3 regions of the Priestia sp. YIM B13491 genome follow, and region 1 is predicted to be linked to each of the others. Evidence: riboswitches for the same ligand, from Rfam matches in the RefSeq annotation. Region 1 holds a riboswitch; each other region holds the start of a gene.

Region 1 (7,592 bases):
AAAAGGGTTAAATAAAAGGTGGATGGGCGGGCTATTTGCTGTACTCATTACACTATCATTTGGCCTGGTGTTTAACGCTGTGCAGTCTAATACGATTACGCTGGCATTTGAGAACTCTTTTGGAACGAGCCGCTTGTTGGTTGGGATTATTATGACAGTTATATTTGCGGTAATTATTTTTGGCGGAATCAAACGCATCGCCAAGATATCGGAATACATCGTGGTCGTATTGGCCGTTTTATACATTGGAATGGCTCTGTTCATTATCTTTAAAAATATTGATCAAATGCCTGCGGTTCTATCTCTAATTGTGAAAAATGCATTTGGATTTGAACAAGCGCTTGGGGGATCAATTGGTGCAACGTTAATCAATGGAGTAAAGCGCGGACTGTTTTCCAATGAAGCAGGAATGGGAAGTGCTCCCAACGCGGCGGCAACTGCAGTGACGAGTCATCCAGTTAAACAAGGTCTTATCCAAGCATTTGGTGTCTTGACGGATACACTCGTGATTTGTACAAGCACAGCATTTATCGTTCTCTTATCCCCAGCCTATAAGCAGGGACTAAGCGGCATTGAACTAACGCAGGCTTCTCTTAGTACCCATATCGGCTCTTGGGCATCGGGGTTTTTAGCTATCATGGTATTTCTATTTGCTTTTAGTACGTTAATTGGCAATTATTATTATGGAGAAACGAATATTGAGTTTTTAAATTCAAATAAGATGTGGCTTTGGTCTTATCGTGTAGGTGTTTTAGCGATGGTTATTTTTGGATCGATTGCTCAGCTTCAGCTTGTATGGAACTTGGCAGACTTATTTATGGGGATGATGGTAGTCGTGAACTTGATTGCTATTTTTCTATTATCGAAAGTGGCATTTTCCGCCTTGCATGACTATACTCAGCAGAAAAAGGAAGGGAAAAATCCAGTCTTTTATAGAGATGCGTTAGAAAACAATCAAAATATCGAATGCTGGGAAAGAGAATCTACTCCACCCCCTTCTGAAAAAGAGAATATTATCTAAAAAAAGTTCAGCCAATTGGCTGAACTTTTTTATGCGTTTTTCTTTAATTCAGTTTGCGGAGTGCCTTTAGAAAACAATGTTTCTTTCACACCGTTAGTTGCTGCTTTTGTTTTGGCCGAAAAGATTGGATTTAAAATAACAACTACGAGTAAGTTAGATAATAATCCCCAGAACCCTTCATAAAGACCAAATGAATTTCCTGTGGCATGGACGGTAAACGTTACAACCAGCCCTACTACTAATCCAGCAATCGTACTTTCTTTCGATTGATTTCTCCAGAACAGGCTGATAACGATAGCCGGGAAGATTTGTACCATACCAGATACCCCTAGTAACTGTAGGGAAACAAGTGCTTGAGGGAATAATAAACCGAATAAAAGTGCCAGTCCAATAACAACGAAAACCATAGAACGAGTAACCATTGTTAATGTTTTACCCTGTACATTTGGATTAATTAAATCTCTGAATATATTATTTGCAAATAAGTTAGATGCTCCGATAGCCATGATAGAACATGGAATTAATGAAGCAAGAGCAATCGTTGCATAAGCTAACCCTTGGCCAATGCCGCCATATGAATACTGAATTAAGGTTAATAATGCTAATCTAGGATCCGTTGTATCTTGAGGTAATACTTGATAAGCAATAAATCCTAAGAAGATGACTAGAATTAAAACAATATTGTAAAGCGGTAAGAAAATAGCATTTTTACGAAGCGAATCTGCACTTTTAGCAGTGAAAACACCTGTAGCAGCGTGGGCCCACATGAATAAAGCTAAAGCAGATACGAGTGATGCTGTAATAAACCATGGAATGCCTTTAGGTCCTTGTGTTGGGATCGTTAATAGCTGAGGTGCATCCTTTGCAACATTGTCGATCATGTTGCCCCAGCTTCCAAAATGCATAATTGGCAGAGAAACAACCATAAATAACATAATGGCCCATACTAAAATATCTTTAATAATTGCCGTATATGTGGGACCTTTAATTCCGCTGAAAAAGGTATAAAGAGCCACAAGAAAGAATGAAAGAATAACGACTGCTTTTACGTTAATGTAGCCAGTTCCTGCAACGCGAAGAGTATCTTGAATACCGCTAAGCTGAAGATCAATATATGGAATGAGCATCAATACACCTACTATAGCAATTAAAGAGGAGAGAAATTTACTGCTAAAACGTTCTCTGGCATAATCAGCAAGCGTAGTAAGTTTGTGCTTTTTAGCAACAGTCCAAAGCTTTGGAAGAAAAAAGTATGAAATTAAAAAGGCTAAAACAGAGTAAGGGATGGCAAAAAATGCGATGCTTCCTCCCTGATAAGCTGTACTTGTAAGACCTAGGAATGTATAAGCAGTATATAAATCTGCTCCTACTAAAAGCCAGACGAGCAGGCTTCCAAAACGTCTTCCACCTACAGCCCACTCTTCAACTGAGCTTCTAGATGATTTGTCACGTCCCGCTATAAAGCCAATTGCGATAACAACAAGAACAATTGCTGATGTGATTAAAAGTGCTGTTAAATTTCCTTGCATTATTCAATGTCCCCCCAAGATTTTTGTAAACGATAAATAATAAATGTACATACAGGCGTTAAGAAGACCCATAAAAATAACCATAAATGCAAAAGAGGTAATCCAAAAATAATTGGATGAATGTTATTTACAAAAGGTAAAACAGCGAATTGAGCAATAAATGGAATGATGAATAAAATAAAAATTATGAATTTTCTGTTCAATTTTACTCCTCCTACTAAAAATTTATCTAACAATGTTCACTATGATAGCAAGTCTGACATGGTAAAGCAATAAGTTTTTTGAAAATTTCGTTATAATCTATGAAAATTTTTTTAGAAAAACAAAAAAGAGCTTGTGATGAGAGTATATTTGAAATGATTATGAAAGAAAAAAAGGGGAATAATCTAAGCGAAGTTGCTCTTGAAGCAAAAAGAGAACGGAAAAGAAGAAATTTAGTTTTGACCGGGAAGTTTTTGTTATTTCGCTGAGATAAAGTATATTGCTATTGCATCATAAGAAAAGAATTTGTATGTTCAAATAGAGATTCATGGAAAGAATAAAACAGAGCAAATAAAAAAACTAGACAATAAGTGCTTGTCTAGTTCCACCACTCTGTCAATGGTCCTTTGTCGCCATAAACAGGATCTGTTGTAGGAATAGGTACTTGTGCAATTTCATCAAATACGTGAGGGCGGTCAGTTTGTTTTCCTGTTCGTAAATTGTAATCCATGCCCTCTGGATAAGCTCCAACCACTTTAAAATCAGCAGTTGACTGCAGACGCATATGCCCTGTTCCTGCAGGAAGTACGAGCACATCGCCAGCATGCACCACGATATTTTCCCCCATATGTCCACCTAGTTTTAAACGTGCAGATCCGCTAATTACACCTAGTGCTTCATGGGAATTGCTGTGGTAATGGTGAAAATCATGTATGCCACCTACCCAGCTGTTTTTCCAGTTGTGAGAATTAAAAATGCTCTCCACTTTCTCTTTCTTACTAATAAATACGTGTTCATACAATAAAACTGGAAGACGAGGGTGATTTGGAATGGTTCCGTCGTCATCAAAATAAAGAACTTTTACATTTGCATAATTCATAAGCATCCCTCTAACAATCTTTTTTCGTAATTTTCCCTGTTTTTTGCTTGCGTAAACAGAGAAGTTTGCTCGAAGTACTTCATTTGTTGCGAAGTGCATGATATGTAGGTTTTAACGTTTTCCTAAAAGAAGTCTCCCACTTCAAGCGTAGCTAAGTGGTGGACAGTTCACTTTAGTATCTTTTCTTCATATTGTATATAAGTAAAGGGTCTAGTGCAAGAATTCTATGGATATATAGCTGTTAATTCTTATTATGTAAATGAATACTATATATTAGTATAATCTTTAGAAGGTAATCTACTCGTGGAGTAAAAGAATCAAACAACAAGAAAAGTTAGGGTTTTAGTTATTTTTGTAATTAAAAAGAGGTTTCTAGAAGTTTTATTCGGAATTTTACGAATAATTTATTATTTTTATAAAAGTAATGTAAACATTTTTGTGTATTGAGTAATAGAAATGAATGTTATATACTGATAAAAAATATATTCCTATATGTGACTGGCGCAACATGGATGACCATGGGGGAGCATATAGCGTATAAGCCGCGCGCCTGGGCAAACACTTGAGAAATTTTCGCAAGTGTTTTTTTTATTTTCCTAGGGAAGAGGAGTAGATTTGGATGAGCAATATGCAAAGGAAGATGGGAACATTTGCTTTAACCATGACAGGCATAGGTTCGATTATCGGTTCAGGGTGGCTGTTTGGAGCATGGAAAGCAGCTCAAATTGCGGGACCCGCGGCTATTTTTTCATGGGTTATTGGAATGGTGGTTATTTTGACCATTGCTCTATCATATGCTGAACTGGGCGCGATGTTTCCACAAGCAGGGGGGATGGTTAAATATCCTCAGTATTCACACGGATCATTTATTGGTTTTTTGGCTGCTTGGGCTAACTGGATTTCAATCGCTTCAACGATAACAGTGGAGGCTATTGCATCTGTGCAATATATGAGTACTTGGCCGTGGAAATGGGCTCGCTGGACTCACGAATTAGTAGATAATGGAATTTTAACGTCCAAGGGGTTGGCAGTTGCGTCTTTGTTATTATTCGTTTACTTTTTTGTGAACTATTGGACGGTAAATCTCTTTGCTAAAGCAAACTCATTTATTACGATTGTTAAATTAATTATTCCTGGTTTAACGGCAGGGGCTTTATTTTTTGCTGGTTTTCATAGCGGAAACTTTTCAAGTGAGCATGGGGTTGCCCCTTATGGATGGGCCAGTGTTTTAACGGCAGTGGCAACATCAGGTATTGTGTTTGCATTTAATGGGTTTCAAAGTCCTGTAAATATGGCAGGAGAAGCAAAATCACCTAATAAATCGATTCCGGTAGCTGTAATTGGTTCAATTTTTATTGCAGGAATTGTATACATTATATTGCAAATTGTTTTTATCGGAGCAGTAAGTCCGTCATCAATTGCTGATGGATGGAATCATTTGAATTTTAATTCTCCTTTTGCTGATTTAGCGATTGCGCTTGGAATTAACTGGCTAACAATTGTGTTATACGCAGACGCATTTGTTTCTCCTTCCGGCACAGGTGCTACATATACGGCAACTACTTCTAGAATGTTATACGGGATGCAGCAAAATGGATATTTGCCAAAGATCTTTGGTACGCTTCATCCACTTTACAATGTCCCGCGCCCAGCTATGTGGCTAAATTTAGCAGCTTGCTTTTTGTTTCTCTTTTTATTTAGAGGATGGGGTGTCTTAGCAGAAGTGATCTCAGTAGCGACGCTTATCTCTTATATTATGGGTCCTGTAGCGCTTATAACATTAAGAAAAACGGCTTCACACTTTTACCGTCCATTTTATTTAAAAGGGGCATCAGTTATTGCGCCATGCGGCTTCGTTTTTGCTTCCTTGACGCTTTACTGGGCAAGGTGGCCACTTACAGGTGAAGTGATCTTTATTATGGCAATTGGCCTGCCTGTTTATTTTTATTACCAAGCGAAAAATAAATGGGTGGGCTTTAAAAAAGAATTTTTAACCGGGGCTTGGATGCTTATCTATTTAGCGTGCATGATTTTTATTTCCTACATAGGAAGCGAAAAATTCGGAGGCAAAAATATTTTGCCTTTCGGATGGGATATGCTAGTGATTGCTTGCGTATCATTAGCTTTTTATTACTGGGGAATTAAGAGTGGCAAATCTAACCGATATATGAAAGAAGCTGAACAAATCAATCAAGAAAATTTTAAATCTAAATAAAAAAACACGAGCCAGTGCTCGTGTTTTTTTATTTAGGTGAGTGGAGAGTTTAGACTTAGTTTTTATCAAAATATTGTAAAAAATATAGATTTTAAGGTTTAAGTATTTATACAGAGGGAACCTTTATTTGGGATAAAGTTCTAAAAAAACAAAATAAAGGGGATTAGGCAGCTGTGAAAAAAATGAATGTTTTGGCTTTAGCTTTTGTACTTATGCTAGTATTAGCGGCTTGCAACAGTTCTAAGGAAACGGGAGGGTCTACTTCGGCTAAAAATAAGGCGATTGAAGCATCTATTGACAGCGCTTCTTACATTTTAGTAGATAGTGATGAAGGAGCTACAAGTGAAGAAAAAGGGCTGTTGAAAGTTGATTTAAAAGTGAAAAATGTCTCCAAAAACAGTATATCTTTATCGGATTATGACGGTGTTTATTTATACGAAGGAGATGAACAGCTGTCTCCAAAAACGGGAGTGAACAGTCGTGAGCTCGGACTAGAAAGCAGTGCATCTGACAAAATTGGTGCTGGAAAGCAAAAAAATTTAACGTTTGTCTTTGAAGTCAAAAAAGATAAAAAGTATAAAATTGGGCTTCAGCCAAAATCATCTGATTATGATGAAGAAATTGACGAAGTGACATTAACACTGGATACAAAGAAATACGCGAAAAGCTATAATAAGCTGCAAGACCCAGAAAAAGCTCTGCAAGCTTATACAGAAGTCCTTTACTTAAATAAAGAAAACGTAGACTATGATAAATATGTAACAGCAGATAAAACAGCTGTTATAGAAGAACAGAAAAAAGCGTTTAAAGAAGAATTAAAAGGTGCGTTTTCTAATAGTTTAACCGACAAAGCAAAAAAAGACTTTTTTAACATGTATAAAGATGTTTTAAAAGAAAAAGCAAGCGTGAAAACAAATGTGATTGCGAATGCAAATAATAAAGCAGTAGTAGAGGTGGAGTACACGACTCTTAATTTATCAGACTTGTATTCATACGTATCGCAGCTTAAACGAGCCTACACAGAGGAAACGAAGGATTATGATACAGAACACTCTGAAGAGTTTGCCGCTTCTCACTTCAAAGATATTGTAAATGAATTGGAAACAAAAGAAGGAAGTCGCCCCCTACGAATTTTTATGGTGAAAGAAGATGGGAAATGGACTGTGAAACCAAGTGACCTATACAGTGATTCTTTAGGTAAAACGTTTGGATCAAGCTATATTCGATAGACAAAAAAGAGAAGAATTTTTCTTCTCTTTTTTGTTTTCTGTAAATAAATCAACGAGTTTTTTGTAAAGCTAAATTTATCAAAATATGCTAGTATAGGTTCATTCATTCTTTTATTCTTATTATGATAGGCATCAATGGAGGTTCTTACTAATGAAAGCAAATTATTGTAAAGATACAAAGGCTGTTCGAACGAGCCGCATTTTTCCTAATGATATTAATAATCACAATACGTTATTTGGCGGAAAGTTAATGAGTGATATTGATATGATTGCGTCCATTTCAGCTTATCGTCACAGTCGTACAGAGTGTGTAACAGCTTCAGCAGACTCTATTCATTTTCTGCACCCTATTACGCCTCAGGATTCTGTATGTTTGGAGTCATACGTATCATGGACAGGTCGTTCATCCATGGAAGTGTTTGTGAAAGTGATTAAAGAAAATTTAAAAACCGGGGAGCGTCAAATTGCAGCCACATCATTTTTAACTTTTGTGGCAATGGATGATGATGGAAAGCCC
Region 2 (7,592 bases), on a different contig from region 1:
GGTTACACGAAAGGAGAAAATAGATACTCACGAACAACTACAAGGTTAATAGAAAGGTAAGCCTTAATTAACGGCTTACCTCTTTTATTTATTATGACTACCTATAAAGTCCATTATGGTAACTACAAATGTATACCGTATATAGCGCTCGTCAAAGAATTATTATGATAGAATGGCATAAAAAGGTAGTTAATTAAGGGGATGTCTTTTTGATTGCAGTAAGTTCATGTTTAGCAGGAATAGAGTGTAGATATAACGGATCGCATAGTTTAGTAGGGAAGATTAAGGAATTAGTCGAGCAAGACAGAGCATTATTAATATGCCCTGAACTCTTAGGGGGCTTTTCAACTCCACGTGAATCAGCAGAAATTGTAGGGGGTACTGGAGAAGATGTATTAGATGGAAATGCTAAGGTAATAGAAAAGTCTGGAAACGACGTAACAAAATTATATATAGAAGGAGCCTATAAAGCATTAAACACTATTCAAGAGGCTAATGTTAGGTATGTTGTATTAAAAGAAAGTAGCCCTTCTTGTGGAAGTACTATGATTTATAATGGAGAATTTTCTAATACAAAGATAGCTGGTGAAGGGGTTACAACTGCTTTATTTAAGAGGGCTGGAATTCAGGTGATTTCTGAAAAACAGTTTTTAGATACTAGCTCCTTTTAAGTTCGGGTAAGGTATATCATGATAACCAGATTTGTGAATATTATACAATTAAGATAAAAAGCATGCAGAGGAGGATATATATCAGAGAGTATTTCTTAAAGACTGAAAGGTTAAGCTTTTCTATTTGGGATAGCGATGATATAAAATATGCAAATTCTCTTTGGGGAGATGAAAATGTAACGAAATTCATTGTTGCAAATGGAAAAATGTCTATAAATCAAATACAGAATAGACTCGATAAAGAAATAGAGATGTATCTTCAAAATAATATTCAGTACTGGCCTGTTTTTTTACTTCAGACAAACGAACATGTGGGTTGTTGTGGCGTACGTCCTTATAATACTCAAGATAAAATTCTTGAATTCGGAATACATTTAAAGCCTCTCTATTGGGGACAAGGAATAGCTCAAGAAGCAGCTCAAGCAGTCATAGATTATTCTTTTAATAACATTCCAATAAATGGTTTATTCGCTGGACATAACCCTAAAAATAAAGACTCTGCAAGATTACTTAAAAAACTAGGATTTAAGTATACACATGAAGAGTTTTATAAGCCAACTGGGTTACAACATCCTTCTTACTTACTAAAGAAGATTATAGCAGCAGCTAATTTTGCATTATTTCCAATAATACGTGTTATGTAAATTAGATTTGTATATGATATATAATAAAAAAGAAAAATTTGGATAAAAGTATTGTTAAAATTACTTTTATTATGTAAAATTTTCTTATAAAACAGACTATGTGTTACTGGCGTAAACATGGAGAACCATGAGGAAGCACATAGGTAACGGCCGTACGCCTGGGCAGAGTATTTGAACATGAGTTCAAATACTTTTTTTATTTAGAAAGGAGATTTTTAAGTGAAAGAAATTTGTTTACGATATGGGATGAATCCAAATCAAAGTAAAGCTAAAGTTCAGAATGCTGAGAACACGCCTATTAAAATCTTAAATGGAGAGGCAAGTTATATTAACTTTCTAGATGCATTAAATGCTTTTCAACTGGTCCGGGAGCTTCGACAGGCGACTGGTCAACCTGCAGCTGCATCTTTTAAACACGTAAGTCCAGCAGGTGCAGCTGTGTACTCTCCACTAAATGAGACACTTACTGAATCCTATTTTGTTGAAGGCCTAGACCTGTCTCCTTTAGCGATTGCTTATGCAAGAGCGCGTGGGACAGATAGGATGTCTTCGTTTGGAGATTGTGCTGCTTTTAGTGATGAAGTGGATATAACTGTAGCTACTCTCCTCAAAACAGAAGTTTCTGATATGATTGTTGCACCAAGCTACACTCAAGAAGCATTAGAGATTTTGAAACAGAAAAAGAAAGGAAAATATCTAATTTTAGAGATTGACCCAAACTATGTGCCTGATCGAATTGAAAAAAGGACGGTATTTGGTATTACTCTAGAACAACAAAGAAATGATGTACAGATTGGGAAAGAAGTTTTTAATCATATTGTTACGACTCAATGTGATATTCCTGATAATGCAAAGAGAGACCTTCTTGTTGCTCTTATTACATTGAAATATACACAATCAAACTCTATTTGTTTCGCTTTAGATGGCCAAACGATTGGAATTGGTGCTGGACAACAGTCTCGTATTCATTGTACAAGGTTGGCAGCTGAAAAAGCTGACAACTGGTGGCTAAGACAACATCCAAGGGCTCTTAACATGAAGTTCAGAGAAGGCATTTCTCGTGTAGAAGTGAATAATGCAATTGATGGATGGTTGAATGATGATATTACGAAGGTAGAAAATGAACAATGGCAAAAATGTTTTCAAGAAGTGCCTGCTAGGTTAAATAAAAGTGAGAAAACAGCATGGTTAAAAAGATTAAAAGACGTTTCCTATGCTTCCGATGCTTTTTTACCGTTCCGTGATAATATTGATCGTGCAGCTCAAAGTGGCGTTAAGTATGTGGTTCAAACAGGAAATTCTTTACGAGACGATCAAGTTACAGACGCAGCAAATGAATATCGGATGGTCATGGCTCATTCAGGTATTCGTGTGTTTCATCATTAAAGTTGTAAGGGAATTATTTACAATTAATTTTGGTTAGTTGATTATCTATCTTTAATTTAATAATAAAGGGGAATGCACTTCATGATGAATATACGTATAGCAACCATAGAAGATGCTGATGCAATCGTTGCAATAAAGCAAGATATCGTCGGAACAACTGATTCTCTTCTTCGGCTACCTGAAGAAGTGCAAGAAACGGCAGCAGAATATCGAAAAAAGATACAAATGAGACAAGAAGGTGGTGGTTTAACATTAATTGCAGAATTTAATGATCAAGTTATTGGATTTCTTTCTTTTTACAGGCCTTCCTATATGCGTTTGCATCATACTGGCTCGTTTGGCATTAGCGTTAAGCACGAGTTTTCAAATAAGAGAGTCGGAACAACGTTACTTTCTTATTTAATAGAATGGGCAAAAGAACAAGAGGGACTAGAAAAAATAAATTTAGATGTATTCTCAAATAATAAAGGAGCTATCCATTTATATAAAAAGTTAGGTTTTAAAGAAGAAGGAAGGCAAATAAATCAAATTAAGCTTAAAGATGGATCCTACGCTGATATTATCTTGATGGCACTATTTATATAAATTTTCATCTTAGAAAAAGAGATCAGTAACTCTTGAATTCAAATGTTACTGACCCCTTTTTACATTTTAGTTTTAATGCCTTTGAAATTAGTAGTTGGACAGAAAGTTTTTATTTATTAAGAGTTAAAAATAGACTACAGATAATTGTGATTATGGTAACTGCCTTTGTATATTCTATGCCCTTTTGTACTATTGATTGATCTATTGGAGGGATAATTATCAACATAACATTTTTTTCTGTGGCAGCATTAACCTAAGTAAATTTATAAATAAAATAGGGAGAGGTTAGAATGAAAATTCGTTCAGTAGAGGGAGCAGATTATTACGTAATATCTCCCTTAATTAATGAGTGGTGGAATGGTAGACAAATGTCTGATATGTTGCCAAAGCTATTCTTTGATCATTTTCAAAATACAAGTTTTATTGCTGAAGAAAAAGGTGAAATTATAGGTTTTCTAATTGGTTTCTTATCTCAATCACATATGAATGAAGCATATATTCATTTTGTCGGAGTTCATCCAGATTATAGAGGAAAGAAGATTGGAAAACAATTATATAGTCATTTTTTTGATGTTATTAAACAAAATGGACGAAATACTATTCGATGTGTAACGTCTCCTGGTAATAAAATCTCAATTGCTTATCATACAAAAATGGGATTTAATATTGAACAAGGCGATAAGAATTTAGACAATGTATCTTTACATACTAACTATGATGGAGTTAATCAGGACCGTGTTCTATTTGTAAAGCATTTGGTTTGATGTTGTGGTAACGGCGAATCTTTTCTATTTTCAGACAATATAAAATATTATTATGACCCCCAACTACAAAGAATACCTAAAGATGGGTATTTAACTGCCTCCATAATATACGTAATGCTTTTGGAAACACTAATTGTAATATCCTTTAAAGGTGGCATATTACAATGAAAATAACACTAATTATTTTATTGATCTTTGGAGGGATGAATCTTTCTTCAGTACTTGTTCGGGCGGAGCAAATTCAGGGCCCGTCTCTAATGAAAATGATTAAAAATTCCATTCCGTCTAATGCAATTCTTATAAAAGCTGACAGACCTCCATCCACAAAACCAATTCAATTTTATGACTTTAATCATGATGGACAAAAGGAGATCATTATTACCTATGAAATTAAAGCAAAAGAACAACCCTCTCCTTCTCAATTTGGAGTAATGATATTAAAAAAAGAAAAGGATGGAAATTGGAGAAAGCTATTTAATGACCAAGTTCAAGGAGTAGATTTAGACTTTTCAGGACTAGCTGATATTACAGGGAATGGTGTGAAGGACTACTTATGGGGAGTTACAATTGGAGCAGCAGCAGGAAGTCAGCTTAAAGTTATTCATTGGGATGATACATCCTTCAAAGAAATTGAAGAAGAACCATACCATAAAATAGATTTAGTAAAAGGGAACCAAAAGGTTGGTATTGCAACTTGGCATATGTACATTGGTGATAGTTATCTTGTAGATGTATTAAAATGGAATGGTGAAAAACTAGTTTATAATCAAGAATTATATTCTACATATTATCCTATTATTGAAAAGTTTTATAAAAATAAAATTAGAAAATTGGATGCCTGGTATTACTGGTATTGCCTTGCAGATGCCCAAATAAAAGCGAATTTATTTGATGAGGCTTCCAAATCCATAAAAAAAGGGAAATTATTGGCGAAGAAATTATCAATGCTGGAAGTGGTTCGAGATTTTAACAATTTAAGTAAGGTATTAGAAAGTAAGAAAAATACAACAGGACGTTAATTTAAATAAATACACTTAATTTTATTATTACTTCATCTAGAATGCTGGAAGAAAGCCTTTCTTTAAAAAAAGAAGGCTTTCTATTTTTTGTTGAAATAAAATATTTGTTAATACTTTCTTCCTGTTTATCTTTTCTGACTTCATAGCCGATTCCCATAGAAAAATATAGGTGCTTCATCTATATTTTTGATCCACAGATAAGCATGACTTTTTATTCCTTCTTTAACCCATACATCTCCTCGATTTCCTTGTCGATACCAGGTAATATATGAACCAATAACTTGAGGTCGAATATCCACTTCACTTCTCTTTGGGAAAGAAATTTGCTTCTGCTCTGCCGATTTTATATTAATGACATATAATTTTGAAAACATAGTAGGTACAGGGCCTTCTTTCCACTCCTTATTTTCTCTCGCGCGTGCAACTATAACTTCATTTGGAGAAAGCCACTCAATATCAAGATCAACAAAACCGTTAGGTGTATAATGTTTTTGGTGATTTGAAGCTGGGATATCAGCAACTGTTGTCTTTTTGTCCTGAACAAGAAATCTGCCTTCACCTGAAATATAGGCTAGTTTATTTTCTGTAGGCGCCCATTTCATCCACTCCTCATTCATAAGCATATTTCCTAAAGGTTGAAAATGTTTCCCCGTTGATGATAACACACAGAGGGTATTGCTATCGGCTGACCACGAAGCTGTAGGCGTAGCAAGAAAGCTAACCCATTTATGATCAGTACTCCATTTAAAATAATTTGCATCAATTGCAAACAAGTCAGGTGTATTCGTTTTAATTGTGTAAAAGGGTTTTATCTTTTCAGTATTTAGATTCGCATTGATAGGAACTCTAAAAAGGTGAACTGGTCCCCAGCCAGTAGGTAATAAATGTGACTGTGAAGAAACAAGAAATTCTTTTCCATTTGGAAACCATGTAAAATCACTAGTACCTAATGAAACATTATCAAATCCCATAGGGCGACCATTCTTTGTTTTTGTAACGTTAAGTACGCCACCAGCATTATAAGCAATTTGATTGGTGGTTGGTGACCATTCAAAACTGGTTGTCTCAATTGTTTCATAAGGTTGGTAGCTACGTTTCTGTTTTGTATCATAAACAAACAAATGAGTATTTTCCCCATTTTTATCTCCGTCTAAATAAGCAATGAAACGTCCATCATGTGACCACTTTGGAGAATAAATGTACCGACCTTTTGTAAGTTGCTGTTCTTTGTTACCCTCTATCATCCAAAGTTGATGTTCTCGAATGAAAGCAGCTCTAAGTGGCGATTCAGCTGAAACAATTGGCAAAAAAGTAAGAAAGCATACTATAAAGAAAAACATAAACTTAATTTTCATAAATCATTCCTCCTGCCTATAAGGTATCCAAACAAAGAGGATAAGATTAATTCATCAAGAAATTAATACAAGCAAAAGCCCTCTGTTGAATATGGAACTTCATCAATAGAGGGTGTGATGGAATTACAGGAATCACTAATAAAAAGTGCAGCTCCTCAGAAACTTCAGTTTTATCAGGGGACCACTTTTAGCAGCAATGTGTGGATAGCAAATCAATCAACCTTTTATAACCCAACTGATCTTGCAGTGTACTTTAACCATTCATTTGACAAGGTGGTAATTAAATTAATAAAAGGTGAAAAGGAAACCGGAAGTATAAAGCTAGGAAATCTTCGAGGCGGGATTAATATACCACTTACCAGTGCACGTAAAGAAGCAGGGTACTATAAAATTCAGCTCGTCAATGCGAATAAATATGGGAAAGAGATAGATCTTAAAGGTGGCATTCTTTATCATGATTAATTTTTAGGTTTTACGCTTGAAAAAACAACCCATTGTACAGTAGTTTTCCTAGTCGTTGAAATATAGATGTCATGTTGATAATGCTCTATTGCATCTTGAGTAGTTTGCTCAAGTTGCTATTTATTATCCGTTTATAGTGGGAGAAGAATATAAATCAATTTCTTTTACTGGTTATTTGTACCAAAAGGTCGGTAAGAAAGATAACAGCAAAGGGAACAATGCAAACAATGAAGATCTCACGAAAGACCATATAAGCCTTATTATTCATTTATATTGAATCCACCTTTATATCTTTGAGTAAACTTTTTAGGGTTTCTTAAGTAGTAGAATGTTCGAATAAAGGGAAAATATTCATATCAAATAAAACAACAGGGTTAATCATGCTGATATTCTTAGCATTTACTTCTCATAATGGTGATATGATAGGTTATTTGTCTTGGATGGCATAAAAAAAGCCAGTTCATTGAACAAACTGTAGCTTATTGTTCTTTATTGGATTAAAACTGTTGAGATAGACCTTTTCTTGAGCATACTGGAAATAATACCCTAGTTCATCTTGGTGGATTTTACGAGTAAAGAATCTTTCAAGTGTAGTGTTCTTGGCACAGCCAAAGAAGTAGTCCTCTGTATCAGTATAAAAGATGTCAATAGCGTAAATAGAAAAGTCATAAACATAGGGTAATCTGTACACAGCAAACTTACTAGT
Region 3 (7,592 bases), on a different contig from region 1:
AAGTCTGGGGAGTTCCGCTGTACAGCGGATTTATGTATGCTAGTGTAGCCAGCTACATGTGCCAAGTGTGGAGAAGGCTTGAATTAAAGCTTACGAACTGGCCTTCTACATGGGTTGTCAGTATACTAAGTGCGGCTATTTACCTTAACTTTTTCACGCATCATTTTATTTACGACTTCCGCTGGTTTTTAAAACTTTTTACTTTACTTATTTTCTATCGAACTTTTGTATATTTTACGGTTAACAAACGTACATATCGCATGCCTTTAGTATTGTCTTTTGTACTGATTGGCTTTTTCATTTGGATCGCTGAAAATATCGCAACATTTTTCGGAGCATGGCAGTATCCAGATCAACAGCAGCAGTGGACAATGGTTCATATAAGTAAAATTAGCTCTTGGCTTCTTCTTGTGATTGTTAGTTTCTTGATTGTTGCTTTACTAAAGCATTTAAAAGAAAATCAAAGCCAATTTAAACAAAGAAAGAAATCAAAAGAAACAAACGAAATATATGAAAGATAGAAACATAACTATGTACACGCTGTTAATATGAAGTGCAGAACCTTTGGAGGCTTATATGCAAGAATATATTTTTTATCTTCCCTATTTTAAATCAGCGGGGAAGACCATAGCGGTTACAAATGAAAATGGAGAAAACGTCGGACAGCTTAAGAGAATGCATAAAAATATGTGGACGAAAAGTATTGATTTTTTAACTCGTGATGGACTTCCAGTGTTAGATTCTATTTCTTGGTTTCCTATCTTTTCCTGCGGCTTAAAGGTACATTTACAAGTTCAATGGAAAGGAAGAACGGTGTTTATTGATCACGTAAAAAAACACCGGTGGGTGATAAAAGAAAATGGAAAAACAGTGGGAGATCTATTAGGTAAAGGAATAATTAACAACGAAGGAGCACAAGAAATTAGATGGGGAAATAACGTCTACATGTTAAGCAGTCATGAAGCTGTAGAGGAAGCGTGTATTTTTAATCAAAAAAGAGAAAAAGTCGCAGAGTTTAAATCAGACCTTTTTCATTTTAAAGAAGGCAAACACTCAATAAGAGTAACAGAAGAACTGCCCGTACCCATTTTTATCGCTTCTTACTATATAACTACTTTTATTATGCCATACATATAATCAGGCGCAGAATCATTCTGCGCCTGATTTTTATATCATGATTTTACAAATATCATTTGTGAATTCAACGGGATCACTAATAGATAAACCTTCAATTAGAAGAGCTTGGTTATATAATAAATTTGTATAGAGGTCTAATTTCCCTTTATCATTTTCAAATGCATCTTTTAAAGAAGCGAATACATCATGATGTACGTTAATTTCTAACACTTTTTCTGCTTTTACATGCTGATTATCAGGCATAGCACTTAAAATTTTCTCCATTTCAATCGTTACTTCACCATCAGCTGATAAGCAAACGGGGTGTGTTTTTAAACGTTTAGACGCGCGCACATCTCCTACTTTTCCCGCCAAAGCTTTTTTCATATAGTCAAATAGCTCTTTATTTTCTCTTTCCTCAGACTCATTGAGCTCTTCTTCTTCTGCTTCAATCCCTAAGTCACTGCTTGAAACAGATTTAAATTCTTTTTCTTCGTACGTCATTAACATTTTAATTGCAAATTCATCGATATCTTCTGTAAAATACAGAATTTCGTACCCTTTATCTGCAACCAATTCTGCTTGAGGAAGCTTTTCAATTCGGTCATACGATTCACCTGATGCATAATAGATATACTTTTGATCTTCAGGCATGCGCGATACATACTCATCTAGTGTTACGAGCTTTTTCTCTGTAGAAGAATAGAATAAAAGCAGGTCTTTTAATACGTCTTTGTTGCTGCCAAAGTCACTGTAAACGCCGTACTTCAACTGGCGGCCAAATGATTCATAAAACTTCTCGTACTTTTCACGTTCGTTTTTAAGCAAGCTTTTTAATTCATTTTTGATTTTCTTGCCGATGTTTTTGGCAATCAGCTGAAGCTGGCGGTCTTGCTGCAAAATTTCACGTGAAATATTAAGAGATAAATCTTCAGAATCTACCATACCTTTTACAAAGCTAAAGTAATCTGGAAGAAGATCTGCACATTTATTCATAATTAAGACGCCGTTTGAATACAGTTCAAGCCCTTTTTCAAATTCTTTTGAGTAGTAGTCAAACGGACTATTTTCTGGGATAAATAAAATGGCATTGTAGCGAATCGTTCCATCCACATTAATATGAAGGTGAGTGAGCGGTTTATCAAATCCGTAGCGCTTTTCTGAATAAAACTGCTCATAGTCTTCTGAAGTCAATTCATTTTTATTTTTCTTCCAGATAGGTACCATACTGTTGATAACTTGCTCTTCTGTATAATCTTCTAGCTCGTTATCAGCACCTTCTTTAGGACGTTTTTCCGTTATGTCCATTTTAATCGGGTAGCGGATAAAGTCTGAATACTTTTTAATGATCTCTTTTAAACGATACTCTTCTAGATACTCATCATATGTTTCATCTTCTGTATTTTCTTTAATTTTTAAAATAATTTGAGTCCCAACCGTTTCTTTTTTGCAAGGCTCGATTGTATAACCATCAGCACCAGTAGATTCCCATTTATGGGCTTCATCGCTGCCTAACGCTTTACTAATCACCGTCACGACATCTGCCACCATGAACGCTGCGTAAAACCCAACGCCGAATTGGCCAATAATCGTGTGCCCGTCCTTTGTTTCATTTTCGTTTTTAAACGCAAGGGAACCACTTCGCGCAATTGTGCCCAAGCTGCTTTCAAGCTCTTCTTGCGTCATGCCAATTCCAGTATCCGTAATGGTTAAGGTACGGTTAGTTTTATGTGGTGTTACTTTTATGTAATAGCTTTCTTTGTTAAAACGCAAGGAGTCGTCTGTTAAGGCTTTGTAATAAATTTTATCGATTGCATCGCTTGAATTTGATAGAAGTTCTCTCAAAAATACTTCTTTTTGAGAATAGATGGAATTAATCATCATCTCTAATAATCGCTTTGATTCGGCTTTGAATTCTTTTTTTGACATAAGAAGTTCTCCTTTCCAAATAGGGCTTATAAAATAATTAGCACTTGAGTGGATAGAGTGCTAATCACTCTTTTTATTTAACATGTATTAGGATATTTGTCAATATATTAGGAGATTCGCTAAAGAGAGTAAAAATTAGACTGAAAAAAGCAAACTTTTAAAAAAAAGGTTGAACGTTCTGAAAGAGTTTGCTAGAATATACTTAATTTCAAAGACTATATGTGACTGGCGAAACGCGGATAACCGTGAGGAAGCATATAGTGACGTAGCCGTTCGCCTGGGCAGAGGTAAGGGATTAATACATATCTCTTACCTCTTTCTGTTTAGGGGGAGAGGATATAGAAGTTATCACACATGTAGGCTGAAAAACCAGACTTTTTAAAAAATTAAAATTAAGTTCCTTTATCCAAAGGTAAAAACATGTAAAACTACGATGATAATCAGAGGAGAGTACAAAATGAGCACATTAACATTAGAAAAAGTACAAACAATCAAAACATTAAACAACATTGCACAAAAAGGTCTAAATGTTTTTAATCAAGAAGGTTATCAAATTGACAACGACAGCGAAAATCCAGATGCGATTGTCGTGCGTAGCTTTAACATGCACAGCATGACATTTGACCAAAATTTAAAAGCTATTGCACGAGCTGGAGCAGGGGTTAATAATATACCGGTGGACGCTTGCACGGAGCAAGGTATCGTTGTATTTAATACGCCAGGAGCTAATGCAAACGCAGTAAAAGAAATGGTTTTAACTACAATTATGGCTTCTTCTCGTAACTTATTTGCTGGAGTTGAATGGACAAAAGGATTAGATGGCCAAGGTGATCAAATTCCTAAATTAGTTGAAGCAGGTAAAAAACAGTTTGTTGGAAAAGAAATCAAAGGTAAAACGTTAGGCGTTATTGGTTTAGGTGCAATTGGTGCTCTTGTAGCAAACGATGCGCTTGATTTAGATATGGACGTAATTGGTTTTGATCCATTCATTTCTGTTAATACAGCTTGGAATTTGTCTCGCAACGTACAGCGTGCAATGTCTCTAGAAGAACTATTTGCAGCATCTGACTATATTACGGTTCACGTTCCATTAACGGACGATACAAAAGGTGTTTTCAATAAAGAAACGTTTAGCATCATGAAACCTGATGTTCATATTTTGAACTTCTCACGCGGTGAGCTTGTAAACGAAGAAGATATGAAAGCTGCTCTTGAAAGTGGAAAAGTTGGACGATACATTACAGATTTCCCAAATCAAAATGTCTTGAACATGAAAAATGTTGTGCCAATTCCTCATCTAGGGGCATCAACTCAAGAATCAGAAGAAAACTGTGCGGTAATGGCAGCACGTCAAGTGAAAAATTTCTTAGAAACTGGAAACGTTAAAAACTCAGTGAACTTCCCGAATGCATCTCTTCCTTACACTGGGAAAAAACGCGTAGCTGCTTTCCATCACAACGTGCCGAATATGGTAGGACAACTTACGCAAGTTTTCTCAAACTACAATTTAAACATCGCAGATATGGTGAACAGAAGCCGCGGTGAATATGCGTATACAATGATCGATATTGACAATCAAGTAAGTGACGAGATTGTGCCTGAGCTAGAAGAAAAAATTGGTCAAATTGAAGGAATTATTACAAGTCGTATTATCTAATTTGGTTACTATCATATTCTAGTGTTGCAGCCCTAACTTAGAAAAGTTAGGGCTGTTTTTACATAGTGTTTATCTTCATATCATTTCCTTCATTCCCATAGCATATAGAAATACCTTTAAAGAGGTGAACGTTTTGTCAGGAGAACTGATCGGAATTTTGATAGGGTCGCTCATCGCGCTGGCAGGAACATTCATTACGTCTGTCGTAGCCATAGTGATGTCGAAAGAGCAATACAAGCAAGAGCTTCGCAAAGCATTTATCCAAAAGAAAGTTGATGCCTATACCCATGTGTGTCAAGTTATTCTAGCTATAAAAAACGATTTACTTACAAAAACTGTTTCTTCAGCCGGATTAAACTGGACGGCTCAATCTATTAACAAACTAGCAGATGTGTGTATTACGGAAGGGCTATGGATCGATGAAGAAGACAGCAAAAAGCTGGAGGTTCTGCAGAAGCAGCTTTCAAAATTTGTATTTGATGAAATAGAACTGTCTAGACATGATATTCTCACAGTCTGTTATGAAATTATTGAATATTGTGAAAAAAAGGTAAGGATTCTTCATTTTATGACTACAAAAGAATAGGTGATTACTACTTTAAGAAGTGATAGTAGAAGTATTAAAATAGCATCGAAGTATAAAGTCAAAAAAACAATCCGTTTATACACCAGCAGTCAACGAGGGCATTAGGAAGGTAAAGGCCAAGAGGGAATTTTATTTTGTAAAAGCGATAGGAAAAGATAGGCTCAGTACCGGGTCTATCTTTTTGCGTTTATATAAAGAGTAAATATATTTATATATGCATGTGTCCAAGCATTTATAGAAAAACCTCATAAAATATAGTACAGAAAGGAGATGATTGTATGTCAAATTACGAGTCGAGTAAACCTTATATTAAAGCTGTTAATATACCTAATCCTTTATATCAATCTTTAAAAGGAGACTACTTTGTCGGACAAACTGAGCCTATTCGTTTTGGTGGAAATAGAAATGCTTGGGGCGGGTTAGTTAACCCTTCCGGCTCCGGAGTAGATTTATTTGTGAATGCTTTTACTATCACTAACTATTCCAACGAACCTTTTACTGCTGAAATTTGGTTTAACTCTATCCCGCCTGGAAAAGGAACAACTTCAGATAATGTGAGTCCAGCAAATACTACAATACGTTCAAAACCAAAAGGGAAAATTAAATTTGCAGAAATGGTAAAAGGCTTTCCTACTAAAGGGGTAAACGTATTTAACCGTGTTGTTCCGCCGAAAAGTACATTAGTAAGTGATGAAGACGGCAAATTTATCTTTCCAAACAACGGTTCATACGTTATTTTCTTAGTTTCTCCGGGAAACAAAGAAATTGAAGCTGAAATTGCATATGGATGGTTCGAGAAAAAACGTAAGAAGGACTGTTAACTAAATAGGCCTTAACGATTGTATAAGCAGTGTATGAGCTATTTCATATTTCATACAGTTCTTAACAAACAGTAAGTGTTTATGAAAAGAACTTTGCAGCAACATACAAAGTTCTTTTTTTATAGCTTGCGTTTTTTCGTTCAATTGTGGATATAACTAAAGAAAAACAAAGCAAGCAAAAGGATAATTCCAACTACACAAGCCATTCGAATGGTATTTAAGGATGTTGATAACTAAGGGATTAAAGCGATAATACATAAAACTAAGCTACCTAGTACAATGGCAAAACGAATAACAAAAACGACTGTTATAGAACGAATGCCACATACAGCTGATATACTAATCACTTCTTTGTAGAATTAAGTAACCTTTTCGTCCAGGGTATAAGCATGCTTAACATCTCACGTTAATGTCTACATTCACATTATCTTAAGTTTCAATTCATACTGGCTTCATATAAATTAATCATACTGAATGTATTAATAAAAGATATGAGGTGGGACAATGTTAAACAAGCTTTTTAAACTATTTACAACAGAAACCGAGATATCTAAAGATAAAGAAGTAGATCTCCACGAAGAGAACGATTTTACCGAAGTTTGTGATGATTATTTCATTATAGATGAGTACTAGAAACCCTATAAAACGCTGCAAAATTGAAAGAATTGATTGAGTATATCTGTATAACCAGTAATTGTACAAGGGTCGTAAAGGTATACTTTTACGGCGAATTAATATTGATGAATTGCTTTTTACGTGAAACAATGTGAAAAAAATGGGCATCCTAGAAGCAAAAGGAGGGGATTGAATGGGCAAAGAACCAAATGATGAAACAAGTGAAGGGCTGAATCAGCTTTTTGAAATCATCAATGCAAAAGGCGACGAGGGCGAACTTAGAGAAATTGTCAGTAGGAGTAGTGAAAAGAATAATCATAAAAATCATGAGGATCAATCGTAAAAAGAAAATAAAAAACCTCTTCATGGAAATCATGAAGAGGTCAGATGAAATAGTATTGCAACCATTCCACCCTGCAGAGTGTTAAAGTGGTTTAAACTCTTGATACAACTGGTTTTATGGAACTGATGGGATTCGAACCCACGACCCCTTGTCTGCCAGACAAGTATTCTCCCACTGAACTACAGTCCCGATTATGTAGAGCCTTCATTGCGTGTTGACTCTACTATATTTTAATACGTATGCAGCGCATTCGCAATAGTTATTTTCAGTGTTTTCTAATTTTTTCATATGAATATTAACTTCTAAAAAAATCATTTACTTCTTGTTTATACGTATAAAAAAAACTTGGAATTTGGTTTGGTTCCAATCCTTGTGCAGCATATTTGCTGATGGATTCGTAGTACCATTTCTGCTTTTCGAATCCTCTTTTAAAGCTATTCCAAATCGTATCTCCTTGCTGATCGTAGCTTTCTTTTAAAGACCGTAAATTGTCTAATTTATCTGCTACAATTAAAGATTTCACTT

The links. A riboswitch is a leader RNA that binds a small molecule or an ion and turns the genes downstream of it on or off. The one in region 1 is predicted to bind ZMP and ZTP.
Region 2: linked by a shared signal. The riboswitch ahead of ACFX4E_RS27625 (phosphoribosylaminoimidazolecarboxamide formyltransferase) and the one ahead of ACFX4E_RS09905 (glutamate/serine transporter AimA) in region 1 are both predicted to bind ZMP and ZTP.
Region 3: linked by a shared signal. The riboswitch ahead of ACFX4E_RS18085 (phosphoglycerate dehydrogenase) and the one ahead of ACFX4E_RS09905 (glutamate/serine transporter AimA) in region 1 are both predicted to bind ZMP and ZTP.

What each region holds. Positions count from the first base shown of each region.
Region 1 is NZ_JBHZOR010000002.1:763,293-770,884, reverse strand. It holds gene ACFX4E_RS09925 (alanine/glycine:cation symporter family protein) at 1-1,021, shown strand, start outside; gene ACFX4E_RS09920 (sodium:solute symporter family protein) at 1,051-2,550, opposite strand; gene ACFX4E_RS09915 (DUF3311 domain-containing protein) at 2,550-2,753, opposite strand; gene ACFX4E_RS09910 (cupin domain-containing protein) at 3,131-3,730, opposite strand; ZMP/ZTP riboswitch at 4,116-4,194, shown strand; gene ACFX4E_RS09905 (glutamate/serine transporter AimA) at 4,251-5,846, shown strand; gene ACFX4E_RS09900 (DUF5105 domain-containing protein) at 6,029-7,075, shown strand; gene ACFX4E_RS09895 (acyl-CoA thioesterase) at 7,227-7,592, shown strand, end outside.
Region 2 is NZ_JBHZOR010000022.1:14,620-22,211, forward strand. It holds gene ACFX4E_RS27610 (MFS transporter) at 1-49, shown strand, start outside; gene ACFX4E_RS27615 (2-thiouracil desulfurase family protein) at 210-671, shown strand; gene ACFX4E_RS27620 (GNAT family N-acetyltransferase) at 734-1,315, shown strand; ZMP/ZTP riboswitch at 1,408-1,486, shown strand; gene ACFX4E_RS27625 (phosphoribosylaminoimidazolecarboxamide formyltransferase) at 1,535-2,701, shown strand; gene ACFX4E_RS27630 (GNAT family N-acetyltransferase) at 2,783-3,286, shown strand; gene ACFX4E_RS27635 (GNAT family N-acetyltransferase) at 3,577-4,050, shown strand; gene ACFX4E_RS27640 (hypothetical protein) at 4,215-5,069, shown strand; gene ACFX4E_RS27645 (TolB family protein) at 5,210-6,424, opposite strand; gene ACFX4E_RS27650 (hypothetical protein) at 6,542-6,886, shown strand; gene ACFX4E_RS27655 (hypothetical protein) at 7,347-7,592, opposite strand, start outside.
Region 3 is NZ_JBHZOR010000004.1:611,382-618,973, forward strand. It holds gene ACFX4E_RS18070 (DUF817 domain-containing protein) at 1-521, shown strand, start outside; gene ACFX4E_RS18075 (tubby C-terminal domain-like protein) at 577-1,137, shown strand; gene htpG (molecular chaperone HtpG) at 1,168-3,045, opposite strand; ZMP/ZTP riboswitch at 3,257-3,335, shown strand; gene ACFX4E_RS18085 (phosphoglycerate dehydrogenase) at 3,503-4,702, shown strand; gene ACFX4E_RS18090 (hypothetical protein) at 4,827-5,288, shown strand; gene ACFX4E_RS18095 (DUF6143 family protein) at 5,567-6,109, shown strand; gene ACFX4E_RS18100 (hypothetical protein) at 6,918-7,067, shown strand; tRNA gene ACFX4E_RS18105 (tRNA-Ala) at 7,185-7,256, opposite strand; gene ACFX4E_RS18110 (HD domain-containing protein) at 7,363-7,592, opposite strand, start outside.